Regions from separate parts of the Arthrobacter sp. CDRTa11 genome, predicted to be linked through region 2. Evidence: predicted binding sites of a transcription regulator. Region 2 holds the regulator's gene; the other holds the start of a gene.

Region 1 (19,831 bases), 2.0 Mb from region 2:
TCGCAACCGGCCGCGCAAGCCGTCGCGCTGCAGACGTTCACGTTCCCGGACGGCCATGTCTCCTTCCAGTACCCCGCTGGCTGGAGTGTCAGAACGGAGCAAGGGCCCTATCTTTCGGAGGAGACGAAGGCCAGTTCCATGGGCGCTATCGTCTCGGATGCTGCTGGCGGAGAAGTAGCCCACGTGTTCAGCGGGTTCTACGGTGATGGCACTGGTGGCTGGGTGAAGCGGACGGTACTGGACAGTGCGGCGGTCCCCGGGATCACGGACAAGTCGGGTAATCCTCTGAAGTTCGGCTTCGCGTCGGATCAAGGTTTGGCTGATCCCGCTGAGGGGATGGCCACACCCGCCCAACCGGCGGACAGTCGTCCGTCCTACTTCATGGACGTGCGTCTTTCTTCGGAATTCGAGGCCGGGGAGAGGAGCTCGGGGACCAATCAGATCATGATGCCCAATGGTGCCATGTCCGCCCGCGTGCTGTTCGACTTTGAAAAGCAGCCGATCTTCGCCAGCCCCGAGACGGCAAAGGCTTGGATGAACAGCGTGCAGTACACCCAGCTGAAGGCTTTGCTGCTGAGCCTGCGCTACCAGTAACCGCACCCGCTTAGGCCGGCAGGAAAAACGCGGGCACAGAAATGCGGCCCCCTCCATGAGGGGGCCGCATTTCTTATCTACGGGTCCGGCCGCTGGGCCAGTTACCAGCTGGGGGCTAGAAGCCGCCCATACCGCCCATGTCTTCGCCGCCACCCATGGCCGGAGCGTTCTTCTCCGGCTTGTCGGCCACTACGGCCTCGGTGGTGAGGAACAGGCCGGCAATGGAGGCCGCGTTCTGCAGTGCAGAGCGGGTCACCTTGACCGGGTCGTTGATGCCGGCAGCCAGCAGGTCAACGTATTCACCGGTTGCTGCGTTCAGGCCGTGGCCTGCGGGCAGGCCACGAACCTTGTCCACCACAACGCCCGGCTCGAGGCCGGCGTTGAAGGCGATCTGCTTCAGCGGAGCGTCGATGGCAACGCGGACGATGTTGGCGCCCGTTGCTTCGTCGCCGGTCAGGTTCAGGTTGGCGAACGCCTTGGCGCCGGCCTGGATCAGTGCAACGCCACCACCGGCGACGATGCCTTCTTCAACAGCAGCCTTTGCGTTGCGGACAGCGTCCTCAATGCGGTGCTTGCGTTCCTTGAGCTCAACTTCGGTAGCGGCACCGGCCTTGATAACTGCAACGCCGCCGGCCAGCTTGGCCAGTCGTTCCTGCAGCTTCTCGCGGTCGTAGTCGGAATCGGAGTTTTCGATCTCGGCGCGGATCTGGGAAACGCGGCCAGCAATCTGGTCGGCGTCGCCTGCACCCTCGACAATGGTGGTCTCGTCCTTGGTGACAACCACCTTGCGGGCGCGGCCCAGGAGTTCCAGGCCAGCCGTCTCCAGCTTGAGCCCTACTTCCTCGGCGATGACCTGGCCGCCGGTGAGGACGGCAATGTCAGCCAGCTGGGCCTTGCGGCGGTCACCGAAGCCGGGAGCCTTGACGGCAACCGACTTGAAGGTGCCACGGATCTTGTTCACGATCAGCGTGGCCAGGGCCTCGCCCTCGATGTCCTCGGCAATGATCAGCAGCGGCTTGTTGGACTGCATGACCTTCTCCAGGACAGCAACCAGTTCCTTGACGTTGGAGATCTTGGAGTTGACGATCAGGATGTACGGGTCCTCAAGGACCGTTTCCTGACGCTCAGCGTCCGTGACGAAGTACGCGGAGATGTAACCCTTGTCGAAGCGCATGCCTTCGGTGAGCTCAAGCTCCAGGCCGAAGGTGTTGGACTCCTCAACGGTGATAACACCTTCCTTGCCCACCTTGTCCAAGGCTTCGGCAATGAGGGCACCGATTTCATCGTCACCGGCGGAGATGGACGCGGTAGCCGCGATCTCTTCCTTGGTTTCGATTTCCTTAGCTGAAGCGAGCAGCTCCACCGTGACGGCTTCTACAGCCTTCTCGATGCCGCGCTTGAGTGACAGCGGGTCAGCGCCGGCAGCAACGTTGCGCAGGCCTTCCTTGACCAGCGCCTGTGCCAGCACGGTAGCCGTGGTGGTTCCGTCGCCGGCCACGTCGTCCGTCTTCTTGGCAACTTCCTTGACCAGCTCGGCGCCGATCTTCTCGTAAGGATCGTCCAGTTCGATCTCCTTGGCGATGGAAACACCATCGTTGGTGATCGTGGGGGCGCCCCACTTCTTTTCGAGGACAACGTTGCGTCCACGCGGGCCGAGGGTGACCTTAACGGCGTCGGCGAGGATGTTCAGTCCCCGCTCAAGGCCGCGGCGTGCCTCTTCATCAAATGCAATGATCTTGGCCATAACGGCAGTAGTCCTTTCGGGACAGTCGTTAAGAATGAACCTCCACTGCGGTGCCCGCGACGGACGATCCTTTGCCGCCGGCCTCTGTATGCCGCCTGCTCCGGATCTCACCCCAGCAAGGTGTTTCTTTCGCTCCACGGCCGGCGCCTCGCTCCGCAACCGGCCGGAACCGGACGTTGCTTTAGCAGTCGGCACGTAAGAGTGCTAAGTCAATAATTAGCACTCCATAGGTGAGAGTGCAAGCGAAAGGGTGCCGGTTTCGCTCTGCGGAGAGCCGATTCGCTGCTGCCGGTCAGCCGGCGGCACGGCCCGCCGTCTCGCGGCCCGTCACCCGGGCGTTGTTGTCCGGCCCGTAGGTGAAGACCATGAAGTTCGCCGTGGTGATGTCACCGTTGGCGTCGAAGGCAACGGGACCTGACTCGCCGTCATAATCAACGGCGGCACCGGACTTCACCAACGCCTGGCAATCCTTGAAGGAAGTGCACTTCTTCCCGGCCTGCCCCCGGTCAAGATTTTCAACGGACCCGCCGGAGACGGCAATCAGGTTGGCAGCTATGGTCCGCCCGGCGTCGTCGTCGGCTTCCGCAGCGGCCAGGACCGCGAGATTAACGGCGTCGAAGGTCTCCGCCGCGAACGATAGATCCTTCAGCCGGGGCTCCACCGCCACCAGGCGCGCCTGGAAGTCCGCCGAGGGGAACAATCCGGGAACTACGGCCCGTGCGCCGTCCAGCGCTTTGGAACCCAGCCCCGAACCGTATTTGGCAAAGGCGCCATCGCTGAGGACGATCCTGCTCCCGGACAATCCGGCATTGTTCAGTTCCGCTATGGCGCCCTGGGCGCCCTCCCGTGCAATCAGCACCACGGCGTCCGGCGCAGCCTTTTGCGCGGCAGCGGCTGCCTGCCGTGCATCTCCCGGTTTGAAGTCCGAGGTGGACACGGTTTCCAAGCCCGCGTCCTTGGCCGCAGCGGCAACAGCGGAGGACACTTCCCCGCCGTAGGCGCTGTCCTGATGGACCACGGCAAGGCTCTTGGCGCCGCCGTCCTTCGCAAGCTTGACCAGCACGGATGCCTGGGCAATGTCGGCTGCAGCGGTGCGGAAGTAATAGCCGCCGCTCTGGTGTGAGCTGAGCCCTGCGGCGGAGTTGGCCGGTGAAATAAGCGGCACTCTCGCGTGGGACAGTACGGCGATGGCAGCGGCCGCGTGGCTCGAGTCGGTGGGCCCAATCACCACATCAGCCTTTGCTGCCACCAGGTTCCTGGCCTGTGCCTCGGTATCATCGCCGGCAGACTCGGGAAGCAGCTCCACGGGTTTTCCCTTGTGACCGCCGGCGGCGTTGACTTCCTGCACGGCGAGTTTGGCAGCGGCCCGCTGTGAATCGTTGAGGAAGGCCTGGTCCCCGGTGTTGTCCAGGATCAGGCCGATGCGCAGGGTTCCGTCACCGGATGCTTCCACGGAATCCAGCCGCGCATTCCCGGCGGCCGTCGAACAGCCTGCCAGGGCAAGGAGGACTGCCGCTCCTGCGGCGCCCCGAAAGATGGCCGCCTTCAATGTCACAGACTTCACTCGGCGGGCCGGACGCTTTCGGCCTGCGGGCCCTTCTCGCCTTCGCCGATTTCCAGCTCCACGCGTTGTCCCTCGTCCAGGGCCCGGTACCCCTCACCCTCAATGGCCGACCAGTGCACAAAAACATCGTCGCCTGAGCCGTCAACGGTGATAAAGCCGTAGCCCTTTTCAGCGTTGAACCACTTAACGGTTCCCAGTGCCATGTTGTCCACTCTTTCAGTAGCGTCCGTAGGGCCACGCCCCTGTGCGCCGCATTTATGAACCGAAGCGCTGAAATCACTCTAGCCAATGGCCGCGGGGCTGGCCGAGGCACAGGGCCGGGTCGGCGCCCAATAGTTATTCAGGCGTAACCGGTTGTGCTTACCGGAAGCCGGGGCCCAGCACCACAACAACCGGGACCTGGAATTCGGCGCTGTCCACCAGGGTGGGAATGTTCAAAAGCGCGGACAGGGCCTCTGCGTTGGCCTTCTGGGCCGGGCCGGCGTAAAAGATCACGGAGGTCTGCTGCGGGGCACCGCCCCAGTTGCCCACCTGTCCCAGCGTCCAGCCATCAGTCTGGAGCGTTGAACTGACCCGGCCAGCCAGCCCGGCTGTTCCGGAAGCGTTGTAGACCGCCACGCCCTGGGTCTTGTCCACCGCGGACGACGGCGTGGCGCTCGGCGTCGGGCTTGGTTCTGGTTTTGCACTTTCGGACGTCTGCGCGGCGGAGGGCTGCGGGCTGGCGGAGCTGTCCGCACTCGCTGAAGGATCCGCTCCCGACTGGGGCAGGGCTGCCGACTCCAGGCTGCTGGAAGCCTGCGTACCCGCGGGCATGATGCCCAGCTTCGGGAGGATCAGGAAGGAGACCAACCCGATGGCCAACGCCACCATGCCGACCGCCAGAATGGGCCACAACTTGCGCCGGGAAGGGGCAGATGCGGAACGGTGGACTCCCTGCCGCGAGGCAGTCTCCGGTACCTTGTCGAATTCATCCCGAGCGTATTTGGTCATGGTGGGGAGACATCCTTGTTGATTGCTGCTGTTCGGAACAGCGCGGCCTACTTACGCGTCGGATCCCAGGCGGCGTGCAGTACGTGCCCGCTGACGTGACGTACGTAGTCTACGCAATCTCTTGACCAGCATCGGATCGTGGGCCAGTGCATCCTCGGTGTCTATGAGCGAATTCAGCAACTGGTAGTAGTGGGTGGCGGACAGGTCGAAGAGCTCCCTGATGGCCTGTTCCTTCGCACCGGCGTACTTCCACCACTGCCGCTCCAGGGCCAGCATCTGCTGGTCCCGCTCGCTCAACCGCGAGTCGCGAAGACTGAAATCAGGCAGCAGCGGGCTGTGCACTTCCGGCTCCGGCATGTGTTCCCGAGCTGCTTCTGCCACGACACACTCCTTCGCTGGTTACGGTAAAAGTCCCAGCCCCATGGTACGGACGAATAACACCATTGTCATTTGCGGCTCGTCGAAGGGAAGAAACGGATCCCTGCAAGAATGGGAGGGTGTTTGAGCCCGACGCGCTGTTCGAGTGGGACCCGGTCCCCGTGGATACCCTTGACTTCGCCGAAATGGCACGGCTCCCGCTCGCCGAACTGATGGCTGCTGACTGGGCGGAAGCATTGGCTGGGGTGGAAGCGGAACTTCGGGCCGTCCTGGCCTTCCTTGCCGCCGAAGTTGAGGCCGGCTACCAGGTCCTGCCGTCGCCGTCGAACGTTCTGCGTGCATTCCGTCAGCCCTTGGCGGACGTGAAGGTTCTCATTGTTGGCCAGGACCCTTATCCGACCCCCGGGCACGCCGTCGGGCTGTCCTTTTCTGTTGATCCGCGGACCCGCCCCATTCCCCGGAGCCTGGCCAACATCTACCGTGAACTGGAAGCCGATCTGGGGATCCCGCCCAGGGGACACGGCGACCTGTCTGCCTGGGCTGATCAGGGGGTGCTGCTGCTGAACCGGGTGATGAGCGTCAGGGCCGGGGAGGCCGGTTCACACCGTGGCAAAGGCTGGGAGAAAATCACCACGGCGGCCGTTGCGGCCGTAGCCAACCGGGAGACCCCCGGCGGCGCGGTTGCTCCGCTGGTGGCCATCCTGTGGGGCAAGGACGCAGAGTCGGTCAGGTCGCTTCTCCGCGGGGCAATGGTGGTGTCGAGTCCGCACCCGAGTCCGCTTTCGGCGTCGCGCGGGTTTTTTGGTTCCCGCCCCTTCAGCCGGGCAAATGCGTTGCTGCGCGAACAAGGCAGCACCGGCGTAACCTGGGAACTCCCCCAGGTTCCTTAGCTTAGGCTTGCCTTATGAGCACCGTTCCGGCCGCCACCAGCGCCTCGAAGCAGACCCGCCCGCAGACCGACCTGACCGTGATCCGCCGTGAGGAACTCAGCCCGCACATGGTCAGGATCATTGCCGGCGGCGAGGGCTTTGCAGGCTACACCAACAACGGTTTTGTGGACCGTTACGTCAAGATTGCCTTCCCGCAGCCCGGCGTTGACTACGGCATGCCATTGGACCTGTGGGCCGTCCGGGAAACCATGCCCCGTGAGCAGTGGCCCTTTACACGTACATACACCGTCCGGTGGGTGGACCTTGAGGCCGAGGAACTCGCCATAGATTTTGTCATCCACGGCGACGAAGGGCTCGCGGGCCCCTGGGCAGCATCTGCCCAGCCGGGCGATACGCTCACGTTCACCGGCCCGGGCGGCGCCTACAACCCCGCTCCCGACGCCGACTGGTACCTCTTTGCCGGCGACGAGGCCGCGTTGCCTGCCATCGCCGCTTCGCTGGAGGCGTTGCCCCCGGAAGCACGCGGCCTGGCCTTCCTGGAAGTGGACAGCGACGCCGACATCCAGCCAATCTCCGCGCCCGCCGGCGTGGACATCACCTGGCTCTTCCGCCACGGCGCACCGGCCGGCACGGGCGACCTGCTGGCCTCGGCCGTCGCCAGCGCGGAGTGGCCCGCCGGCAGGGTTGATGTTTTCGCCCACGGGGAACGCGGGTACATGAAGGCGCTGCGGGACGTGTTTTTTGCCCAGCGCGGGCTGGAACGCAAGCAGGTGTCCCTGTCAGGTTACTGGGCCAGCGGACGGGTCGAGGACGATTTCCAGGCGGAGAAAAAGCTCCCCGTAGGGCAAATCTAAAAACAGGCAAATCTAAAACAGTCAGCTCTGGTCACCGTCTCCGGGCGCGCCTGCGTTCGTTGCTGGCCAGGCTCCGGGTCAGCGGCCTGGCCAGGGTGTCTCCCAGCACAATCCCGCCGGCCGCGCCCAGGACAATCGCTCCGGCATTGAGCATCCCTCCGGCGCCAAGCAGGATCTCGGATTCCTCGATGGTCAGCACGTACATGGAGCGGAAAATGGTCAAGCCAGGCAGCAGGATCAGCGCGGCGGGAACGGCCACCACCAGTTGGGGTGCGCCCATCTTCAGCGCCACCACGCGTGCCAGCAGACCGATCACCACGGCTGAGAGGGCGGGAGAGAACCTGTCACCAAGGCCCAGTGCCCCACCGCCGAGAAGCACCAGATAGCCTGCCACGCCAACCGCTGCCGTGGGCAGGAGCAGCGTCCAGGAGGTCTGCTCCGTGATGCCGATGGCCATGACCGCAATGGCGATGAAGATTACCAGGACCCATAGGTCGTAGGCGGGCGGGAAGGTCTCGGTGACATCGATCTCCTGCATCCCGGTCTTAGACCCCACCACAAAGGCGACGGCGATCCCGGCCACCAGCGCCCCGAATGTCAGGACCGTGGACAGGAACCGGCCTGCTGCTGTCACAGGGAATCCATTGATTGCATCCTGGACTGAAGAGACCAGGCGGCCCGTGGGCAGGAGCAGCAGGATGCCGCCCACCACCACGATCGCCGGCGAATTCGTCAGTCCGAACCGCCAGAGCAGGAGAGCCACAATCGTCACCACGAAAGCAGATGTTGCGGTGACAAAGAAGTCAGGCATCCGAAGGCGCCCCAGCTTGCGGGCCAGGAGGCTCACCCCGATGTTGGAGAGGAAAGCGATGAGCGAGGACACCGGGCCGCCGCCAAGCACACCCACAAAGACAGCTGCGAACACGCCGAAGGCAATGGTGACCATCCAGCGCGGGAACGGTTTGGGGCTGGTGATGGCCTCGTCCAGCCGCCGGATTGCCTCGTCCCGGCCCACTCCCCCGGCCACGATGTCTGTCACCAGCTGATGCACCTTGGCCAGCCCGGCGTAGTTGTTGGTCCACGACCGGACCACCCGCAACAGCGCTATGGGCGTCTGGTCCTTGGGAGCGTAGTTGATGGCCACCGACTGGTTGGTGATGTCCACTTCGATGTTCTTCAGCCCCAGGGCGGCGGTGACGGCGATGATGCTGGTTTCCACTTCCAAGGCGCCTGCACCGTAGCGGAACATCGTCTCGGCAAGGTGGAGGGCGAAGTCCAGGGTCTTGCGGGCTGACGTATCCACGCCTCCCACCTGGATCATCGGGTTGGCGTAGGGGCTCCCGGTGAGCCTGTCCACAATACTCAGGGGCGCCGTCGGCGGGTTCTCCCCCTGGACCAGGCGGCGCAGCATCCTCTTGGCTGCGGCGTTCTGGTGGAGCTGCGAAGGCGAAAGCGGCTCGGTCTTGGGCAGGCCGTCGGTGTGCGGCCTGGCCCCGGGCTTTTCAGGTCGATGGGTCATGCTGGTCCTCCTCCCCCTGTGGTGGATCGTCTTTGCTGGCGGTGCTGGCTGTACTGGTTTTGCTAAGCCGTCCGTTTGAGGGGAAGCTTGCCGAGAACCAGGCGGGCGGCGGAGGTTGCGGCCCTGACCAGGCGGTTGGCCTGGAACATGGCTGGCCGGACCGGCATCACAAAGTCGCCCAGGAGCTGGACCACCTCTCCGCCGAAGCCCTTCTTGAAGGCGTAGCCACCGTGGCCCTCCTCGTCCTGGCCTTCAATGCCGAAGGTTCCGTAGAAGTTGTAGCGGGAGTACCCCTTCTCCAGCGCGTGCAGCATCATGCCCCAGTACAGGGACGTGGCGCCGTTGAAGTAGATGTAATCCTGCTTGGTGCCGCCGATGACACAGACCACCTCGTCGCCAAAGCAGACAAAATGGATGGCCGCTACGGTTACCACGCCAACGGAGTCGGGGAAACGCTCGATGTCCTTGAGGCTGCGCTCGTAGCTGTCCACGAGGTCCTGGACCACCTTGAGCCTGTTGGCCTTCTTTTTGCTGCCGGTTTCCTCAACTTCACGGCGCAGGTCTGCCGCGGTTGCCGACTCGGCTTCCAGCCGTTCAGTGATGGATTTGCGGTAGCCGGGGATGTCGATTTTTGCCATCATGAGCTTGGTGAACTCTGACGAGGTGGTGCGCAGGAGCTGCTCGTAGTATTCGCGTTCACGGTAGATGAAGCCCTTTTCATCCCCCGCCGTGCTCAACGCGTCGTAGAACTCATCCAGGGTTTCCAGGGTGGCCTGCTCCAGGAAGACCCCGTTCTTCTCCGCCTTCCGGATGGCTTTGCGCGTCCGGTAGCTGGTGCTCATGATGAGCTCCTCGGCGTCCTTAATGCCCTCGAGCTTTTTGATGAACATCCAGTTGACGTTCGCGAAGTTCATGTCCGAGCCCTGGTGCTCAAAACCCAGGCTGCCCAGTTCCGCCACCAGGGGACGGTTGTCGAGGATTTCCGGGTGCTCTGCGCCGTCCTCGTCCCGGGCAACGTACACCAGGTTCGGCGAGATCCTCAGCTCCGCGGCCTTACGGTCTGCGGCCCTTGTCTTAAGGAGTTCGACGACGGAAGTCACCAGGTCAGCGTCCGTGTAGTCCAGGAGGGGGCCCTTTGCGCACTCGCAGACCGTGTAACCCCAGCGGTTTCTGGTGTAGTTAAGTTTCCCGGCCGCCACGAGCTCCCCGTTGCGCCTGAAGCCAACCAGCTCCACGACTTGTCCGCGGGCGCGCTGAAAACGGGCGAAATCGGCGGACTGGATGAAGTTCTTTTGCGGGTGCTGCACGGAAAAGGACTCATATTCGGCGTCGCTCAGGACGGCAAATTCGAGGTCCGTTCCGGCCTTGATTGGATTCACAGAAATTCCCTCACGTGTTGATGTGCTGCCGGCTTCGGGGCGCTGGTCTTTGTGGACTGGATGGACGGGCAGGCTCATGGTCAGTAGAACTGGCCGCCGGTGCGCATGGTTTCCAGCCGCCGGAAGATGCGTTCGGCGCCCTTCACCCACATGGCGTGCCTGACGGGCGAAAGGACGTAGTCGTAGCAGCCAACAAAATCAGTGACTGTCTTGGTGAAGCTGGTCTTGAACATGCCCATGCCGTACAGCGGGTGGGACTTGTCCTTGATCCTGGCTGCCGGCGGCGTGCCGCAGAAGTCGTACTCCGTGCAGCCCAGCTCCTTCATCCTGCGGATGGCAGCCCACTGCACCAGATGCGAGTCACCGTACTGCTTGCGGTTCTGGGTGGACCCGCCGTCCTTGTACGTGGCCTTGGAGCCGTAGTTGATCACAAAGGCGCCGACGCTCGGCTTCCCGTCCTCATAGACAAAGAAGAAGTTGCCCTGGCCGCGGTTGCAAAATTCGTCCCAGAACCGGGAGTAGTACTCAAAGCTGCGCAGGGGCATCGATCCCTTGGCCTTGACGGTGTCCGCCATCAGGTCATAGAGGGCGCGGTACGTTTCGACGCCCTGATCCCGCTGCACCACTTCGCAGCCTTCGCGTTCCGCCCGGCGGATGGCGTTGCGTGCGCGTGAAGTGATGGCACGGAGCACTTCATTCTCCGGCGCAGCGATGTCAAGCAAAGCCGTGGAGTCGTTGGACTGGATGTTCGGTGCCTTCACCAGGCCGGCGGCGGCGAAGTGTGCCTGGTTTTCGGCGGTGGCGGTGATGTCCGGCTCGACCTTGACCGCGAAAACGTTGAATTTCCGGTTCCTGGCCAACGAAGCGCAGGCGTCCAGCGCCGGCTTCAGGTCCTCAAGGGCGGCCAGATCTGGCCCCTTGATGAGGTACCAGAGGCGGCCCAGGACGGGAAACTTCTTCTCCAGAACCAGGTTGTAGCTGGCAGCTCCCCCGGATTCCAGGACAAGGAAACGGACCTTCCAGCCGTGGCCGTTCTTCACCGACGCGTAGGCCGCCGACTGCAACATGTTGCCGCCGTTCGGGTTGGCCGTGACGTGCTTGTCCCAGTTCTCAATTTCCTCGGCTGTGGCAAAGCGGGCGGTAAATTCGCGCAAGGGGGCCGTGTCCAATCTCAGGGTTTCGTTCGTGGTTCTGTGGGTGTGGCTGCGTGCGGACATGTAGTCCCAAGTCTAAAGCCTGATCTGCCCGGGGCTTTTCAGCGTTGCCCCGCTGGCCGGCCGGCGCCCGCCGGTGCACCCTCCCTCCCCGGCATTTAGACGGCGGTGCCGCGGCCCCGCCTTGACTCCTGGTCCCGCCTTGACTCCTGGTCCCGCCTTGACTCGTGGTCCCGCCTTGACTCAGGCTTCAGCCTTGGCAAGGGTTGAAGCATGCAGTTCCTTTCCGGTGAATCTCCGGCACAGCGCCAGCCGCCGGCAGCACAGCAGGAAACGCCTGAACGGGGAACTGTGGCCCAACTCCTGATGCTCCTGCTGTTCCTGGGCACTTCAGCCGCCGTGGCCGGCCTGGGCAGCCTTGCGGTCACTGCAAACGTCAACGGGTGGTTCGCCACTGCCAACATGCCTCCCTGGACTCCGCCACGGTGGATGTTCGGCACCGTCTGGACAGTCCTCTATGCCGCCATGGCGGTGGCGGCGTGGCTCGTCTGGCGACGCGGGACCAGCCTCTCCAGCAGGCCGTTGAAACTGTACTGGCTGCAGCTCGCCTTGAACCTGGCCTGGACACCGCTCTTTTTCGGCCTCTACCCCGTGCTGGGGCCGCTGGCGCTATGGCTTGGGCTGGCGGTCATCGTGGCCCTGATTGTGGCGCTGACCTTTATGGTTCTGAATTTTGGCCCCATCAGCACCTCCGCCGGACTCCTGCTGCTGCCCTACCTGTCCTGGGTAATCTTTTCCGGAACCCTTAACGCCTGGGCGGCTGTCCACAACTGATCCGGCTCAGCACTCCACAACATTCACGGCGAGGCCGCCCATGGCTGTTTCCTTGTATTTTGAGCTCATGTCCTTGCCGGTCTCGCGCATGGTGATGATGACCTCGTCGAGCGACACCCGGTGCGAACCGTCGCCCCAGAGCGCCATCTTGGCGGCGTTGATTGCCTTGGCGGCCGCGATGGCGTTGCGTTCGATGCAGGGAACCTGGACCAGTCCGCCGATCGGATCGCAGGTCAGGCCAAGGTTGTGCTCCATCGCGATTTCCGCGGCATTCTCTACCTGGGCAGGGGTCCCGCCCATCACCTCGGCCAGGCCTGCAGCGGCCATGGAGGACGCCGAGCCCACCTCACCCTGGCAGCCCACCTCCGCGCCGGAGATGGACGCCTGCTCCTTGTACAGGACCCCGATGGCCCCGGCGGTGAGCAGGAACTTCACCACAACGTCATCGCGGTCCTGCTGGCTGGCGTTCTCCATGCCCGGCGCGAAATGCAGGGCGTAATACAGCACGGCCGGAATGATGCCCGCTGCTCCGTTGGTTGGCGCGGTGACCACCCTCCCGCCGGTGGCGTTCTCCTCGTTGACCGCCAGGGCGATCAGGTTCACCCACTCCTGCCAGTACTTGGGATCACGGTCCTTGTCTTCCTTCAGAAGGCGGTCATGCCAGTCCGGTGCACGGCGGCGGACCTTCAGCCCGCCCGGCAGCAGGCCTTCGCGCTTAAGGCTGACCTGGACGCAGCTTTCCATCACCGAGTAGATATGGAGCAGGCCCTCGCGGATCTCGTCCTCGGACCGGGAGGCCCGCTCGTTGACGAGCATGACTTCGCCGATGGACAGGCCCTTGGACTGGCAGTGGCCCAGCAGTTCAGCGGCGGTCCTGAACGGCAGCGGAAGCTCTTTCTTGGACTCGTCGAGTTCCTGCTGTGCCGCGTCCTCCTCGCCTTCGCGGACGATGAACCCGCCGCCCACCGAGTAGAACGTGGCCGTGTGCAGGACCTCGCCCCCGGCGTCGGAGACGGTGAACGTCAGACCGTTGGTGTGCCTGGGCAGGATGGTCAGCGGCCGCAGCACCATGTCCTGCACCCCGTACCGAAGGGGCACACCGTGTCCATCAGCGCCGGCCAGCTGCAGTACCCCGGTCTCCGCGATAGCGGCCAACCGTTCCTCCACCTCATCGGGCAGGATCAGCTCGGGATGGAACCCCTCCAGCCCCAGGAGGATGGCTGTCATGGTGCCGTGGCCATGTCCGGTGGCGGCCAGCGAACCGTACAGATCCACCCGGAGGCCGGCCACGCGGTCCAGCACACCGGAGGATTTGAGCTCGCCGGCGAAAACCGCACCGGCCCGCATTGGGCCCACGGTGTGGGAACTTGAGGGTCCTATTCCGATGGAAAAAAGGTCAAAGACTCCAACGGCCATGGTGATTCCTTACTGGGCTTGCGTGGTCCGGCAGTTGGTCCTGCCGGAGGCTGTGCGGCCACCTGGTGGGCGGCAGTACTGCCGGATGTACGACGCCGGACGGCAGCTTTTGGCGGGCCGCCGGCGTCGTGATCCGTACTTCTGTCATACGGGTCTTAGCGGAGGTTGGCAACCATCCGTGATCCGTGGAAGCTCACAGTTCGCCGCCGTTTTTGGAGGCGTAGTCCTGGGCGGAAAGAAGCGGGCCCTCAGATTCGGCGGCAACCTTGAAGAGCCAGCCGGCGCCGTAGGGGTCGCTGTTGATAAGCGCAGGGTCATCGACGACGGCGGGATTGATTTCCGTAACTTCGCCGGTCACCGGGGCGTACAGGTCCGAGACGGACTTGGTGGACTCAACTTCCCCGCAGGTTTCCCCCGCCGTCACGGCTGAACCGACCTCCGGCAGGTCCACATACACGATGTCACCGAGGGCATCGGTGGCGACGGCGGAAATCCCAATCGCCACAACGTTGCCACCCTCACGGGCCACCCACTCATGCTCGTCGGAGTACTGCAGTTCGGCGGCAACTTTTGCCATGTGTTTTTCCTTAATTAGTGTGTGAAAAGTGAGAGAGCATCGACTCAAACCACGCGAAAAGTGAGAGAGCGTCCGCCCAAACACTGCGTTAAGTGAGAGAGCGTCCGCCCAAACACTGCGTTAAGTGAGAGAGCGTCCCGGGCCGGCAGAGCCGGACTTTTCGAAAGCGTGCGTCAGAGCGACGAAGGAGCAGCACGCGTGAAAAGCCCGGTCTGCCGGACCGAGCCCGGACCGAGAAGCTACTTTTGGCGCTTGTAGAACGGAAGTGCGACGACTTCGAACGGCTCTGCCTTGCCGCGGAGGTCGATGTCCAGGGAGGTGCCGATATCGCTGTGCTCGATGTCCACGTAGGCCATAGCCACGGGGTAGCCAAGGCTGGGTGAAGGCTGGCCGGAGGTGACTTCGCCCACCACGGCGCCGTCCTTGAGGACCGGGTAGTGGCCCCGGCCGGCACGGCGTCCCAGGCCTTTGAGTCCAACCAGCCGGCGGCCGGCGGTGCTGCCGGCGCCTGCTTCCTTCATGGCGGTGAGGGCGGCCTTGCCCACAAAGTCGCCTTCCTTGGAGAGCGCGACGACCGGTCCCAGCCCGGCGGCGAAGGGGTCGCCGTCGAGGGACAGTTCGTTGCCGTAGAGGGGCATGCCCGCTTCGAGGCGGAGCGAATCGCGGGAGGCAAGGCCGGCGGGCACCAGCTCCCCTTCGTCCGCAATGGCGACGATCGCCTGCCAAAGTGCGGCGGCGTCGTCGCTATTGATGAAGATCTCGAAGCCGTCCTCACCGGTGTAGCCGGTTCGGGCCAGCAGGAGGTCCTGGCCGGCTCCGGCCACGAGGAAGGGAACCTCGACGGCGGCGTAGTACTTGAGCCCGGTGACCAGGTTGTGCTGGGCGGCGGGGACCAGGCGGAGGAGGAGCTCCTCCGCTTTGGGGCCCTGGACAGCGATCAGGGAGGTGTCCGCGGAGACGTCCTCCACCATGACATCGAAGTTCGCTGCACGGTCAGCAAGTTGGGCTGCCACCGTTTTGGCGTTGCCGGCGTTGGGGACAACCAGGAACACGTCGGTGCCATCGTCGGCAACCGGGCGGCGGTAAACGATGAGATCATCGATGATGCCGCCGTCTTCGTTGCAGATCAGCGAATATTTGGCTTTGCCCACGGCCATGGCCGAGATCTTGCCCACCAGCGCGTAGTCGAGGAACGCGGCGGCATCCGGGCCAGTGACCCAGACTTCGCCCATGTGGGACAGGTCAAAGATGCCGGCTGCCTTGCGGACGGCGTGGTGCTCCGCCAGCTCCGAGCTGTACTTGAGCGGCATCTGCCAGCCACCGAAGTCGGTGAAGGAGGCGCCGAGTTTCTTATGCTCTTCATAGAGCGCTGTGTAGTTCTCAGTCATCGAAGGAATCCTTAGTTTTCGAACTCGGAAAGCGGCGGGCAGGAGCAGACCAGGTTACGGTCGCCCGCGGCGCCGTCGATGCGGCCCACAGGCGGGAAGTACTTGTCCTGTCTGAGCGTGTGAACCGGGAAGACTGCCTGTTCGCGCGGGTAGGCACGGTCCCAGTCGCTGCTGATGGCGGCCGCGGCGGTGTGCGGGGCATTGCGCAGCGGGCTGTCCGCGACCGTGAAGTCGCCGTTGGCCACCTGGTCGATTTCCGCGCGGATCGAGATCATCGCGTCGATGAACCGGTCCATCTCGCCGAGGTCCTCGGACTCGGTGGGCTCCACCATCAGAGTGCCGGCAACGGGGAATGCCAGGGTGGGGGCGTGGAAGCCGTAGTCGATGAGGCGCTTGGCCACGTCCTCCGCGGTGACGCCGGTGCGGGCCGTCAGTTCGCGGAGGTCAAGGATGCATTCGTGCGCCACGAGGCCGCCTTCTCCTGTGTAGAGCACGGGGAAGAAGTCGTTGAGGCGGGCAGCGATGTAGTTGGCGGCAAGGAGCGCCGACTTCGTGGCCTCGGTCAGGCCTTGGCCGCCCATCAGCTTGACGTAGGCCCAGGAGATGGGGAGGACGCCGGCCGAGCCGTACTTGGATGCCGAAATGGGGACGTCGTTGCCTTCGGTCCAGGTGGCCGCGTTGCCCGGCATAAAGGGCGCCAGGTGTGCCTTCGCCGCCACCGGGCCCACGCCGGGTCCGCCGCCGCCGTGCGGGATGCAGAAGGTCTTGTGCAGGTTCAGGTGCGAGACGTCGCCGCCGAACTTGCCCGGCTGGGCGAGGCCGACCAGGGCGTTCAGGTTGGCACCGTCGATGTACACCTGGCCGCCGGCAGCGTGAACAGCGTCACAGACCTCGCGGACGTCGGCGTCGTACACACCGTGCGTGGACGGGTAGGTGATCATGATGCAGGAGAGCGCGTCCTTATTGGCGTCGATCTTCGCGTAGAGATCGGTGTGGTCGATGGTGCCGTCCGCTGCGGTGGCCACCACTACCACCTTCATACCCGCCAGCACGGCTGAGGCTGCGTTGGTGCCGTGCGCCGAAGCGGGAATCAGGCACACATTGCGCTGGTCATCGCCGCGGGAACGGTGGTAGCCACGGATGGCCAGGAGGCCGGCCAGCTCACCCTGGGACCCGGCATTCGGCTGGATGGACACCTGGTCGTAGCCGGTGATCTCGGTCAGCTGGGCTTCCAGGTCCGCGATCAGTTCGCGCCAGCCTTCGGTCTGGGAGTCGGGGGCGAAGGGGTGGATGGAGGCGAACTCCGGCCAGGAGATGGCTTCCATCTCAGCCGTGGCGTTCAGCTTCATGGTGCAGGAACCCAGTGGGATCATGGTGCGGTCCAGCGCCAGGTCCCGGTCGGACAGCTTGCGGATATAGCGCAACAGCTGCGTCTCGGAACGGTGGGTGCTGAACACCGGGTGCTGCATGTACTCGGAGGAACGTTCGACGGCGGGGTCCAGTGCGAAGGCTGCGTCGCCGCCGTCGGTGGCCGAAACACCGAATGCCTCCAGCACCTGGGCGGCGATTTCCGGCGTGGTGGTTTCATCCGTGGAGAAGCCCACTGTGTCGGCATCGATGCTGCGAAGGTTGATGCCCTTGGCTTCGGCCGCGGCAACAATCCCGGCAGCCTTGCCCGGTACGGAAACCGTGACGGTGTCGAAAAAGCTGGTGTGCAGGACGTCAAGCCCGGCTGCGCTCAGTGATGCGGCAAGGGTCCTGGCGTGGGTGTGCGCAGCCAGGGCGATCGCCTTGAGCCCTTCCGGACCATGGTAAACGGCGTACATGGAGGCCACGATGGCCAGCAGCGCCTGGGCTGTGCAGATGTTGGAGGTGGCCTTTTCGCGGCGGATGTGCTGCTCGCGGGTCTGCAGGGCAAGACGGTACGCGGGAACGCCGGCGTTGTCCTTCGAGACGCCCACCAGGCGGCCAGGCATGGAACGCTCAAGGCCCTTCTGCACGGCCATGTAGGCGGCGTGCGGTCCGCCGTAGAACAGGGGGACGCCGAACCGCTGGGCTGAGCCAACGGCGATGTCGGCCCCCTGCTCACCGGGAGGCGTGATCAGCGTCAGGGCCAGGAGGTCGGCAGCCACGGTGACCAGCGCGCCGCGTTCCTTGGCGTCGGCAATAACGGAGCTGTGGTCGAAAACCCGGCCGGAGACGCCGGGCTGCTGGAGCACCACGCCGTTGATAACGCCGTCGGGAAGTCCCTTGGCGAGGTCAGCCACCTGGACCTCAAAGCCCAGTGCCGCGGCGCGGCCTTTCACAATGGCGATGGTCTGCGGGAGGCAGTCGGCATCCAGGACGGTTTTCCCGTCGCGGGCGCCTGCGTTCTGGCCCGTGGCCTTATTTGCCCTGCGCATCATCAGCACGGCTTCGGCCACGGCGGTGGCTTCATCCAGCAGGGACGCGTTGGCGATGGGCAGGCCCACGAGGTCCTGCACCATGGTCTGGAAGTTCAGCAGCGCCTCAAGCCGGCCCTGCGAAATTTCCGGCTGGTACGGCGTGTACGCCGTGTACCAGGCCGGGCCTTCGAGGATGTTGCGGCGGATCACCGGCGGCGTCACGGTGTCGTAATACCCCTGGCCGATCATCTGCACGGCGGTCTTGTTCTTCGCGGCGAGCTTCCGCAATTCGGCGAGGGTTTCCACCTCGCTCAGGGCGTGGGTGAGCTCCAGCGGCGAGTCCTGGCGGATGTCCTTGGGAACTGCTGTGTCCACGAGTGCATCAACGGAGTCATAGCCAACAGCCTTGAGCATGGCGTCGACGTCGTCCTGGCGGCGTGAGCCGATGTGCCGGTCAACAAAGGATGCGACGGCTGGGAAGGTCGGGGCGAGGGCCGGGCTTGCGGGGGCCTGGGCAGCGGGTGCCGGGCTGGCGGAGGCCGGAGAAACAGTCACGAGGAACTCCATGTACTAAGGCGGCGAGGGTACGCCACATCGATTGGGTTCCTCCCCGCTCTGTATTGGACCTGAGAGTTTCCGCCTGCCCTGCTTCCGCAGGACCCGCTTGCACCGTCGGTGAGCACAGCTGTCCTGGTATTCCGGATGGTTCCGGGACACGCCAGGCGGACTGCCTGCTACTTTCCAGAGTTGCCTCGCCGCGGCGGTACATGGGCCTGTGAGATTCCTGGGGAGGGTTTGCTCCTACGGCGCCTGCTGTACCTACTGGCAGGACTCTCCCGCCGCAGATCAAAGGCTATTCAGTTGGATGATGTTGTTCATGGTGGCCGTTACCGGGCCCACACACGGTCCAATTGTCCTATGCCGTGCGCGTTCGGGCAAATGCCGCGGACCCATCAGGATACGGGCTCAGAGGATACGGACTCAGCTGCGGAGCCGGTCCAGCGCGGCCAGCAGGCCCGCAACGTCGGCCGCCGTCTCTTGGGCAGGAACGGGCCCCACGGAAAGCATGGCGTTGAAGTACAGCCCGTCGCCCATGTACAGCACCGGTTTGGCCATGGCCGCGCCAACGTCGGCGGCAATCTCCCGGAGCCAACGCTGCTGGATTGCCGCGAAGCGCTGACGTGTTTCCTCATGGGCCACCTCGGCGAGCCTGGTGGCAGCAACAATGGCACGGTCAAGGGGTGTATCTGCCCACACCGAAGACCTGATGAAGTACGCGGCCGCTCCCTCATCGGCGGCGGCCATGGCGTCGGCGTCGGCGGCTGCCAGCTCATCCAGCCTGTCCAGCAGCACCTCGATCAGGGCTTCCTTGTTCGGAAAGTGATACAGCAACCCGCCCTTGGAGACTCCTGCCCGCTTAGCGACCGCATCAAGGGTGGCGGCCCGCTCGCCCACCTCGATCAGCAGGGATTCAAAAGCATCGAGAACAGCCTCGCGGGCTACGGGTTTTCTGGCCATGGCTTCAATCATGCACGGTCCCGCCCCCGAAATTGATAACTATACCGTCTGGACGGTACAGTTATGTCATGACCTCGTCCGCAACTTCCCTCCGGAAAGCCCCTGAAGCGCTGGCAAACCAGCTCCCGGCCCGCTCCCGCACGCCCCAGGCACCGGGATCCAAAGCGCCCTGGCGCGACTGGCTTGCCCTGGGCCTGCTGATGTTCCCCGTGCTGCTGATCGCCGTGGACAACACGGCCCTGACGTTCGCCCTCCCGGCGATTGCACGCAGCCTGGAAACCACGGGAGTCCAGCTCCTGTGGATCGTGGACGCTTATCCTCTGGTGCTTGCCGGGCTGCTGGTGGCCATGGGAAGCCTGGGCGACAGGATTGGACGCCGCAGGCTGCTACTGGTGGGCAGCATCGGGTTCGCGCTGGTCTCAGCCGCAACAGCCTTCGCACCCAGCGCCGAGTGGCTGATTGCGGGCCGGGCAGCACTGGGATTCTTTGGTGCCATGTTGATGCCGTCCACCCTGTCGCTGATCCGGAATATCTTTCCGGATCCCAACCGCCGCCGGCTGGCGATCGCCATCTGGGCAGCAGGATTCTCCGGCGGCGCGGCCCTGGGTCCCATCTTTGGCGGCTGGCTAGTTGAACAGTTCTGGTGGG
Region 2 (9,505 bases):
TTCTGCGCGTTTCCGGGAAAACCGGCATGGGCGTTGAGGCGCTGCTGGACAAGATCGTCCGCGACCTGCCGGCCCCGCAGGGCGATGCCAACGCCCCTGCCCGCGCCATGATTTTCGACTCCGTTTATGACACCTACCGCGGCGTGGTCACTTACGTGCGGGTGGTGGACGGCATGCTGCACCCGCGCGAGAAGATCCAGATGATGTCCACCCGGGCCACGCACGAACTCCTCGAAATCGGTGTGAGCTCCCCGGAGCCCACCCCCTCTAAAGGCCTGGGCGTCGGCGAAGTGGGGTACCTCATCACCGGGGTAAAGGACGTCCGCCTGTCCAAGGTCGGCGACACCGTTACCAACATGGCCAAGCCCGCCTCCGATTCGCTTGCCGGCTACGCGGACGCCAAGCCGATGGTCTTCTCGGGTCTCTACCCGCTGGACGGCACTGACTATCCTGTGCTGCGCGATGCACTGGAGAAGCTGATGCTCAACGACGCCGCGCTGGTGTACGAGCCCGAGACGTCGGCGGCACTGGGCTTCGGGTTCCGGGTGGGCTTCTTGGGCCTGCTGCACCTGGAAATCACGCGTGAGCGCCTGGAACGTGAATATAACCTGGACCTGATTTCCACGGCCCCCAACGTGGAATACGAGGTGACCCTGGAGGACAAGAAGGTAGTCCACGTCACCAACCCCAGTGAATACCCCACGGGCAAAGTGGCGGAGGTCCGCGAACCTATGGTTTCGGCCACCATCCTTGCGCCCAACGAGTTCGTCGGCGCCATCATGGAGCTGTGCCAGAGCCGGCGCGGCGTGATGGGCGGCATGGATTACCTCTCCGAGGACAGGGTGGAAATCCGGTACCGCCTGCCGCTGGCCGAAATCGTCTTCGACTTCTTCGACATCCTTAAATCCAAGACCCGCGGCTACGGTTCGCTGGACTGGAAGGCCGACGGCGACCAGGTGGCTGACCTGGTCAAGGTGGACATCATGCTCCAGGGCGAGCAGGTGGATGCCTTCTCTGCCATCACCCACCGGGACAAGGCCTACGCCTACGGCGTCATGATGACCACCAAGCTGCGTGAGCTCATCCCGCGGCAGCAGTTTGAGGTCCCCATCCAGGCGGCTATCGGGTCCAGGATCATTGCCCGCGAAAGCATCCGGGCCATCCGCAAGGACGTCCTGGCCAAGTGCTATGGCGGTGACATTTCCCGTAAGCGCAAACTGCTGGAAAAGCAGAAGGAAGGCAAGAAGCGCATGAAGATGGTGGGCCGCGTGGAAGTGCCACAGGAGGCCTTCATCGCCGCCCTGACCACAGACGAGTCCAAGGACAAGGCCAAGAAGTAGTGATGCCCGTGGCCGGAAACACCGGAGGCCGCACGAATGCCTAGCGTTCTTCCCCTTGGCGACCCGGCGCCGTCGGACGGTCTGCTGCCTGCACAGGCGGTGTACGGTGCGGCGGACCGGGCCTTCGGGCTGTATGTGCACATCCCGTTTTGCGCCGTCCGCTGCGGATACTGCGACTTCAACACGTACACGGCCACTGAACTGGGCGGCGGAGCCTCCCAGGATGCCTACGCCGACACCGCCATCTCGGAGGTGCAGCTGGCAGCACGCGTGCTCCCGCAGTCGGGTCTTCCCGGCCGGACGCTGAGCACCGTCTTCTTTGGCGGCGGCACGCCCACGCTGCTTCCGGCGGAGGACCTTGCCCGTATCCTGCGCGCGGCCATCGGTGAGTGGGGCATAGAACCCGGAGCCGAAGTGACCACCGAAGCGAACCCGGATTCCGTCACCCCGGAGTCGCTCGCCCTGCTGAAGGACGCCGGCTTCACCAGGGTTTCCTTTGGCATGCAGTCAGCGGTTCCGCACGTGCTCAAGGTCCTGGACCGTACCCATACCCCCAGCCGTGTGCCGCAGGTGGTTCAATGGGCGCGGGAGGCCGGGCTGGCTGTCAGCCTGGACCTGATCTATGGGACCCCGGGGGAGTCGCTGGTGGACTGGCGGCACACCCTGCTCACAGCCCTGTCCTACGAGCCGGACCACATCAGCGCCTATGCACTGATTGTGGAAGACGGAACCAAGCTGGCCGCCCAGATCCGCCGCGGTGAAGTTCCAGGGATCGACGACGACGACCACGCCGACAAATACGAACTCGCCGACCAACTGATAGCCGAAGCGGGGCTCAGCTGGTACGAAGTGAGCAACTGGGCACGGACGCCCGGCCAGGCATGCCGGCACAACCTGGCCTACTGGCGCGGCGACGACTGGTGGGGCATCGGCCCGGGAGCCCATTCGCATGTGGGCGGTGTGCGCTGGTGGAACGTCAAACACCCCACCGCCTACGCCGGACGGCTCGCCCAGGGACTCTCACCGGCGGCCGGCCGGGAAACGCTCGACGACGCCACCCGGGATCTGGAACGGATCATGCTGGGGGCGCGGCTTGAATCCGGAGTCAGCATCGGTTCGCTGGGGGAGTCGGGCAGGAAAGCAGTGGCCGGACTCATCGCAGACAGCCTGGTGGATCCCGTGGCGGCATTCCGGGGGCAGCTGGTGCTAACCCTGAAGGGCCGCCTGCTCGCCGACGCAGTGGTCCGCAGGATCCTTCCCGACTAGCGCGGGGTTCAGCGCGCGTCCCCTATTTGATCCAGCGCAGGTTGTACTGGTAACGGTGCGGCTGGCCGCGGTTCACGTGGATACCGGCCGCCACGGAGTAGCAGGTCAGGGCGATCCAGATCAGGGTGGCGATGACGGCAAAAATGTTGCCCACCAGGGGGAGGAAAACAAGGATGTTGGCCACCACAGCTGCGATGGTGGGAGGCAGGCTGAAGTTAAGCGCCTCCTTGGACTCCTGTGCGGTGAACGGCCCCCGGTCCCGGAAGATGAGGTAAATCAGCAGGGACGGGACGCATCCCAGGATCCCGCCGAAGTGGGCCAATGTGGCCCATTGGCGGTCTTCGCTCGCCGTGAGCGGCAGCGCATTTGCGGGAACGCCATGGTACTCGGAACGGCCCTGGCCATCCTGGTTGTCCCTGTGTTCACGTGCGTTTTGTGCCACGGTGTCTTCCTTTGAACGTGCAATGGTGCTTTGTGTGGAACTGCCGGACAGAGGCAAAAACTGCCTCCGCCGTACCAAGAATACTGGGTCGGCGCCGGAAAGGGCGTGTTGGCCGTCCTGGCGCCGGCGGCGTGAAAGCTAGGGCACAGTCAGGAAGTCGATGACTTCCTCCACGCGGCCAAGCAGCGATGCTTCCAGATCCGCATAACTGTGGACAGCACCCAGCAGTTTCTGCCAGCCCAGGCCAATGTCCTCCTTGGTGGAGTGGGGCCAGCCGAAGGCCGCCAGGATTCCTGTCTTCCAGTCCTGCCCGCGCGGAACCACCGGCCATTTGTCGATGCCCAGCACGGCGGGCCGGATGGCCTGCCACACATCCACATAGGGGTGCCCCACGATGAGGACGTTGCCCGCCGCACCCGGTGATCCCATCACCGCATCGGCGATCCTGGACTCCTTGGAGTCCGGCACCAGGTGGTCCACCAGGACCCCCAGCCGCCGGCCTGGCCCGGGACTGAAATCGGCGACAGCCCCTGCAAGATCATCGATTCCGTGCAGAGGTTCGACGACGATGCCCTCCACCCGGAGATCGTCCCCCCAAACCTTTTCCACCAGTTCGGCGTCGTGCTTTCCCTCCACCCAAATCCTGCTCGCCTTGGCCACTTGGGCCCGCTGGCCGGCCACCCTTACCGAACCGGAGGCTGTCCGGCCGCCTGATGCGGCAGCCTGCCGGGGAGCGGGGGGCATAAGCCGGATGGGCCGGCCCTCCAGGAGGAACCCAAAACCCAGGCGGAAGGACCGCGACTTGCCGCGCCGGTCCTCCAGCGCCACAACATGCATACCGCCGGATTTCTCCACGCGTGTGACAGCCCCCACCCAGCCGGACTGGACGTCCTCCAGTACCATGCCGCGTTCCACGGGAATTTCAGGCAGCTGGTTCCTTGCGGGGGCGGCTATCTCCTGCGGTCCCCAGTTCTGGTATTGCATGGATGCACTCCGCCTTGCACTAGATCGTGGCCCGGAATTTCGCCCGGAGCGGTACCAATGCTAACAACGGGGTGAGACATATTAGACTGTTAGCACTTAGGCACGTCGAGTGCTAACCCTGAAACCGTAGATGGAGGTGGAGTGTGAGCGAACCACGCAAACTGGAAGTACTGCGTGCCATCGTTGAGGACTATGTGCACTCCCGGGAGCCCGTCGGTTCGAAAGCGCTCGTTGAGCGCCACCATCTGGGCGTGTCCAGCGCCACCATCCGAAACGACATGGCAGCCCTGGAGGACGAGGGGCTGATCACCGCCCCGCACACCAGCGCCGGTCGGATCCCGACGGATAAAGGCTACCGGCTGTTCGTGGACCAGATCTCGGCCGTAAAGCCGTTGTCCCCGGCGGAACGGCGTGCCATCCAGTCGCTGCTGGAGGGCTCGGACGATCTTGACGACGTGCTGGACCGCACGGTCAGGCTGTTGTCCCAGCTGACCAACCAGGTAGCGGTGGTGCAGTACCCGCACTTGAGCCGCGCCTCAATCCGCCACATCGAATTTGTGCTCCTGGGGCCCCGGAAGGTCCTTGTGGTGCTGATCGCGAACACCGGCAAGGTGGAGCAGCGCGTGATCGACATCGGCCAGGACCTGGGGGATGATGCCATCGCCGGACTCCGCGCCAGGTTCCTTGGCTCACTGTCCGGGACCCCGCTGAGCATGCTGACGCAGTCGCTTCCGGCTGTGGTCTCTGCTGTCAGCCCCGGCCAGCGGCAGGCAGCACAGGCCCTGGCACACGGGCTGGAAAGCCTGGCGCACAACAGCCGTGAAGATCGTATGGTCATGGCTGGCACGGCAAACCTGGCAAGGTCCAACGTGGATTTCCCGCTGAGTATCGGGCCGGTGCTCGAAGCCCTCGAGGAACAGGTGGTGATGCTGCGCCTGCTCAGCGAGATGGCGCAGGACCCCCGCGGCGTTACAGTCAGTATCGGCCGGGAAAATCCCTACGACGGCCTGGCCGAAGCCTCGGTGGTGGCCACCGGGTACGGTCCGGACAGCACGGCAAAGATCGGTGTTCTCGGTCCCACCCGGATGGACTATCCCACCACCATGGCCGCCGTCCGGGCAGTAGCCCGCTATCTTTCACGAATCTTGGGCCCGTGATACCGGGTCCAGAAGGTTCCGGCACGAAGAGCAGTACGGGCAGTACAACTGCAAGCGTTACAACAAGGAAGAGATAAAAACTTGAGCAGCCACTACGACGTCCTGGGAGTCTCGCCGGAAGCCACCGGAGAAGAGATCAAGAAGGCCTACCGGAAGCTTGCCCGCACCCTCCACCCGGACGTGAATCCCGGTGACGATGCGTCCGATCGCTTTAAAGCTGTGACGCACGCCTACGAGGTGCTTTCGGATCCGCAGAAGCGCCGCGTATACGACACCACAGGCAATGAGAACGGCACGGACAACGGGTTCGGTGGCGGTGGGTACGCCGGCCAGGGCTTTGCCTTCCAGGATATTTTCGATACCTTCTTTGGTGCCGGCGGCTCGTCCGGGCCGGCTTCACGCGTGCGCCGGGGACAGGACGCGCTGATCAGCGTCCGCATTGAACTTCGTGACGCCGTCTTTGGGGTTAATAAGAAGCTCGAAGTGGACACGGCCGTCACCTGCCCTACCTGCAACGGTTCGTGCTGCCGCGAGGGAACGCACCCCGAACGCTGCGACATCTGCGGCGGAAGCGGCCAGGTCCAGCGTGCAGTCCGTTCCATCCTTGGCCAGGTCATGACGGCGGCGCCGTGCGGTACCTGCGAAGGATTTGGAACCGTCATCAAGGACCCCTGCAACGAGTGCAGCGGGCAGGGACGCATCCGCAGCCGGCGCTCCCTGACCATCAAGGTACCCGCCGGCGTTGCCACCGGAACCCGCATCCAGCTCTCGGGCCAGGGCGAAGCAGGCCCCGCGGGAGGCCCCGCCGGTGACCTGTACGTCGAAATCCGGGTCAACAATGACGCCACGTATGTCCGCGACGGCGACGACCTGCACGCCACGCTCAACATTCCCATGACGGCGGCCGCACTCGGAACGGAACTCGCGCTCGAAACCTTCGACGGGCTGCAGGAGATCGATGTCAAGGCCGGCACGCAGTCGGGCGAAATTATCACCCTCCGCGGCCTTGGGGTGACGCACCTGCGCGGCTACGGCCGCGGCGACCTGAAAGTGCATCTGCAGGTTGAAACGCCCTCTAAGCTGGACGCGGCCCAGGAAGACCTCCTGCGGCAGCTGGCAAAGTTGCGTGGTGAGCAGTTTACCGAGGGGAAGCTGGCCGCCAGCGGCGGTGTCTTCGCCAAACTTCGGGACCGGCTCGGTAACCTGTAGCGGTGAGCAATCCGGTTTTCTTCAGCGCGGCCGGGTCCTTGGACCAGATGGTGCCCGGCCGCCGATTTGTCCTTGAGGGGCCGGAGGCACGCCACGCGGCGACGGTCAAGCGCCTCGCCCCCGGGGAGTCTGTGGATATCGCTGACGGCGCAGGCAAACGCCTGACGGGGACTGTTATCTCGGCACAGCCGGCCGAACTGACGGTGGAATGCTCGGCTCTTGCCGTCGAGGAACGCCCTGACGTCCGGCTGGTCCTGGTCCAGGCGCTGGCCAAAGGGGACCGCGATGAACTCGCCGCGGAAACGGCAACAGAACTTGGCATCGACGCAGTGATCCCATGGCAGTCCGAACGCTCCATTGTGCGCTGGAAAGGTGAGCGTGCTGCCAAATCCCACGCCAAATGGCAGTCGGTTGTTGCGGCAGCGGCCAAACAGGCCCGGCGGGCCTGGATCCCGGAGGTGCGTGCCGCCGTCGATACCCAGGGCCTGGCCGCCGCTGTAGCGTCAGCGGATTTGGCCGTGATTCTGCATGAGGATGCTGTCCGGCCGCTAAGGTCCGTCCTTGAGGCCTGGCAGGATTCGGCCACCGGCACCGGTCCCCGGGAAGTCCTGCTTATTGTAGGGCCGGAGGGCGGCATCAGCCCCCGGGAAGTAACGCGGCTCTGCGATGTTGGCGCTGTGACGGCGCTCCTGGGACACCATGTGCTTCGTTCCTCCACAGCCGGGCCGGCCGCGGTGGTGCTGGCAAGCGACGTGCTGGGCCGCTGGGCTGCACCCGCTGGCTGAATCCAAACTACGGGCCGGACGGAAAACTATGGGATCGGAACCAGCGGCCTCTAGCGGACACTGAAGCCGCGGGTGTCCACGTTCAGGTCCTGGCGGTTTCCCACGGTATCCAGCTGGGACACCCGCAGCTCATAGTTGCCAGGTGTAAGGGTCAGCGCCAGAGTGAACACGCCTGACTGACCCGGCTCGGCGGCGGCGGTTGTTTCGCCCGTCAGGAACGGAGTCATGTCCCCGTTGTCCTGGACCTCCAGGATCTGCCAGCGGAGCTTGCCGCCGGGAGCTGTGCTGCGTCCAGTGATTTTGACGCTGCCGTCAGGCACGTCCACACCTTCCTGCGGGTCAATGATCCACACAGGCGCCACCATGCCGGCGGTACGGGACATCAATGTCCCAAGCTTGATGTGGTTGAAGGCGAGATAGTCCGTATGACCGTCCACCAGAACCATCACCTGGATCTGCTGGCCCGAGTCGATTAGGCCGGAACTGGCGCCCGCCGCGGTGGCAGTGTAGACCAGCTGCTGAATGGCACGGGCAGCCATGTCGGCGTCCAGATTGCTGTTGAAGGCATCCTCTGAGACGTCGACGGTGATGACGTTCTTGCCGGAGATCGACGTGGCCAACTTCTTCGGGTTCTGCCAGGGAGTGAAGAAATCCGGATCAAGCGGCTTGTCAGACATCATGGAACGCAGTGCACGGGTGACCGGGTTCTCCTGCTCGGGCACATCCCTGAACTCCCTGTACAGGAAAACGTTGTTGTTGCTGCGGCCGATCCAGTAGACCGGCGCCTTACTGGATGACTGCGTGGTTTCCAGCGGGGCACTGGTGGAAGGTGCGCCGGGAGGGAGGCTGCTTTCCGCCCCGATGGTGGGCGAAGCCAGTGTCGGCTCGGGGCCGGGGGCGGCGATGCAGCCCGTGAGGACAAGGACAACAGGCATGAGACCCAGGAGGCCTGCAGAGCGGACCCGTTTCCAGAGTGGTCCCGCGGCAAGGGGCGTCGCTCTTCCCGGCACTGTGATGGCCTGTCCTTTCTGCCTGTGTGGGCCGGTCCCCGGACGGCCTGGATTTCCAGCTTTACGCTGAATTTCCAGCATGGCACAGGCAGCCTTGCCGTTATTGCCGGATGCCGTCTCCGGGCCCAACTGCAACGGGAACGATATGAGGCCGATATGAAGTTGATACCTAATGACGGGAACCGCCTCCCCCTGATGCGCCTTTTTCTGCGGTGGAACGCAGGGCCGCCAATCCGCGGCGGGCTTGTGCTGGCGTAAGATAGGAGGAATCCGGTGACCGTCGGCGGGCGGCAAACGCCCCGCCGTTCGAACCGTCATCCGCAGTGTTTACTCGAAGTGAAGGGGACCTCAGGCCCGCGGGCCGGCACCATGACTGAATCAGCGAACGGAAAGCGCCGGTTGAACACCGGAGAGCGCGCCGCAGGAGAATTCCCGCATACCCTTCCTGGTGTTCGGACGGAGGTGGTTCTCTTTGACAACTCCGATCAAATGGTTCAATCGCTCGGCAGCCACGACGAGGCCTTGCGCTTCATTGAGGAACAGTTCCCGGCCGTTAATTTCCATGTCCGCGGAAATGAGCTCTCCATCAGTGGGCCTGCCACAGACGTTCCCCGGATCATGCGGCTGCTGCATGAAGTGCGCGAACTGGTGGCACGCGGTACCGTAATCAGCCCCGCCGTGCTTCAGCAGCTTGTTGTTTTACTGCGCAGCCAGTCACTGCAAAACCCGGTGGACGTCCTGACCCATGACATCCTTTCCAGCCGCGGCAGAACCATCCGGCCCAAGACGCTGAACCAGAAAAACTACGTTGACGCGATCGACGAAAACACCGTCATTTTCGGGATTGGCCCCGCCGGTACCGGCAAAACCTACCTGGCCATGGCCAAGGCGGTTCAGGCACTGCAGCAGAAGGAAGTCAGCCGCATCATCCTGACCAGGCCTGCCGTCGAGGCGGGTGAACGGCTGGGTTTCCTGCCGGGGACGCTGAGCGACAAAATCGATCCTTACCTGCGCCCGCTCTACGACGCCCTGCACGACATGATGGACCCCGAATCCATTCCGCGCCTGATGGCCGCGGGAACCATCGAGGTGGCGCCGCTGGCCTACATGCGCGGCCGGACACTCAATGATGCGTTCATCATCCTCGACGAGGCGCAGAACACCACGCCGGAACAGATGAAGATGTTCCTGACCCGCCTGGGATTCGGCTCCAAGATGGTGGTCACCGGAGACGTGACGCAGGTTGACCTGCCTTTTGGCACCAGGTCTGGGCTGCGCATCGTTGAAGAGATCCTGCAGGGCATCGAGGATG

Evidence for each region. The regulator HrcA, encoded in region 2, represses chaperone genes, less so after heat shock. The targets are predictions, from matches to a motif close to TTNGCACTCGNNNNNNNCGAGTGCNAA.
Region 1: groL (chaperonin GroEL) is a predicted target of HrcA. The motif match lies at 2,520-2,546, and genes of this name have one in related genera.

Annotation. Positions count from the first base shown of each region.
Region 1 is NZ_CP044532.1:972,749-992,579, reverse strand. Features, by position in the region: gene F8G81_RS04620 (hypothetical protein) at 1-594, shown strand, start outside; gene groL (chaperonin GroEL) at 710-2,338, opposite strand; gene F8G81_RS04610 (ABC transporter substrate-binding protein) at 2,631-3,893, opposite strand; gene F8G81_RS04605 (cold-shock protein) at 3,899-4,105, opposite strand; gene F8G81_RS04600 (LytR C-terminal domain-containing protein) at 4,263-4,892, opposite strand; gene F8G81_RS04595 (DUF3263 domain-containing protein) at 4,944-5,273, opposite strand; gene F8G81_RS04590 (uracil-DNA glycosylase) at 5,390-6,160, shown strand; gene F8G81_RS04585 (siderophore-interacting protein) at 6,175-7,014, shown strand; gene F8G81_RS04580 (threonine/serine ThrE exporter family protein) at 7,046-8,533, opposite strand; gene F8G81_RS04575 (peptidoglycan bridge formation glycyltransferase FemA/FemB family protein) at 8,596-9,912, opposite strand; gene F8G81_RS04570 (lipid II:glycine glycyltransferase FemX) at 9,993-11,081, opposite strand; gene F8G81_RS04565 (TspO/MBR family protein) at 11,340-11,900, shown strand; gene F8G81_RS04560 (L-serine ammonia-lyase) at 11,907-13,316, opposite strand; gene gcvH (glycine cleavage system protein GcvH) at 13,510-13,893, opposite strand; gene gcvT (glycine cleavage system aminomethyltransferase GcvT) at 14,133-15,281, opposite strand; gene gcvP (aminomethyl-transferring glycine dehydrogenase) at 15,293-18,232, opposite strand; glycine riboswitch at 18,417-18,514, opposite strand; gene F8G81_RS04540 (TetR/AcrR family transcriptional regulator) at 18,647-19,183, opposite strand; gene F8G81_RS04535 (MFS transporter) at 19,252-19,831, shown strand, end outside.
Region 2 is NZ_CP044532.1:2,996,276-3,005,780, reverse strand. Features, by position in the region: gene lepA (translation elongation factor 4) at 1-1,340, shown strand, start outside; gene hemW (radical SAM family heme chaperone HemW) at 1,377-2,606, shown strand; gene F8G81_RS13480 (DUF4870 domain-containing protein) at 2,629-3,048, opposite strand; gene F8G81_RS13475 (DUF3097 domain-containing protein) at 3,187-4,032, opposite strand; gene hrcA (heat-inducible transcriptional repressor HrcA) at 4,176-5,189, shown strand; gene dnaJ (molecular chaperone DnaJ) at 5,271-6,398, shown strand; gene F8G81_RS13460 (16S rRNA (uracil(1498)-N(3))-methyltransferase) at 6,401-7,183, shown strand; gene F8G81_RS13455 (GerMN domain-containing protein) at 7,234-8,118, opposite strand; gene F8G81_RS13450 (PhoH family protein) at 8,563-9,505, shown strand, end outside.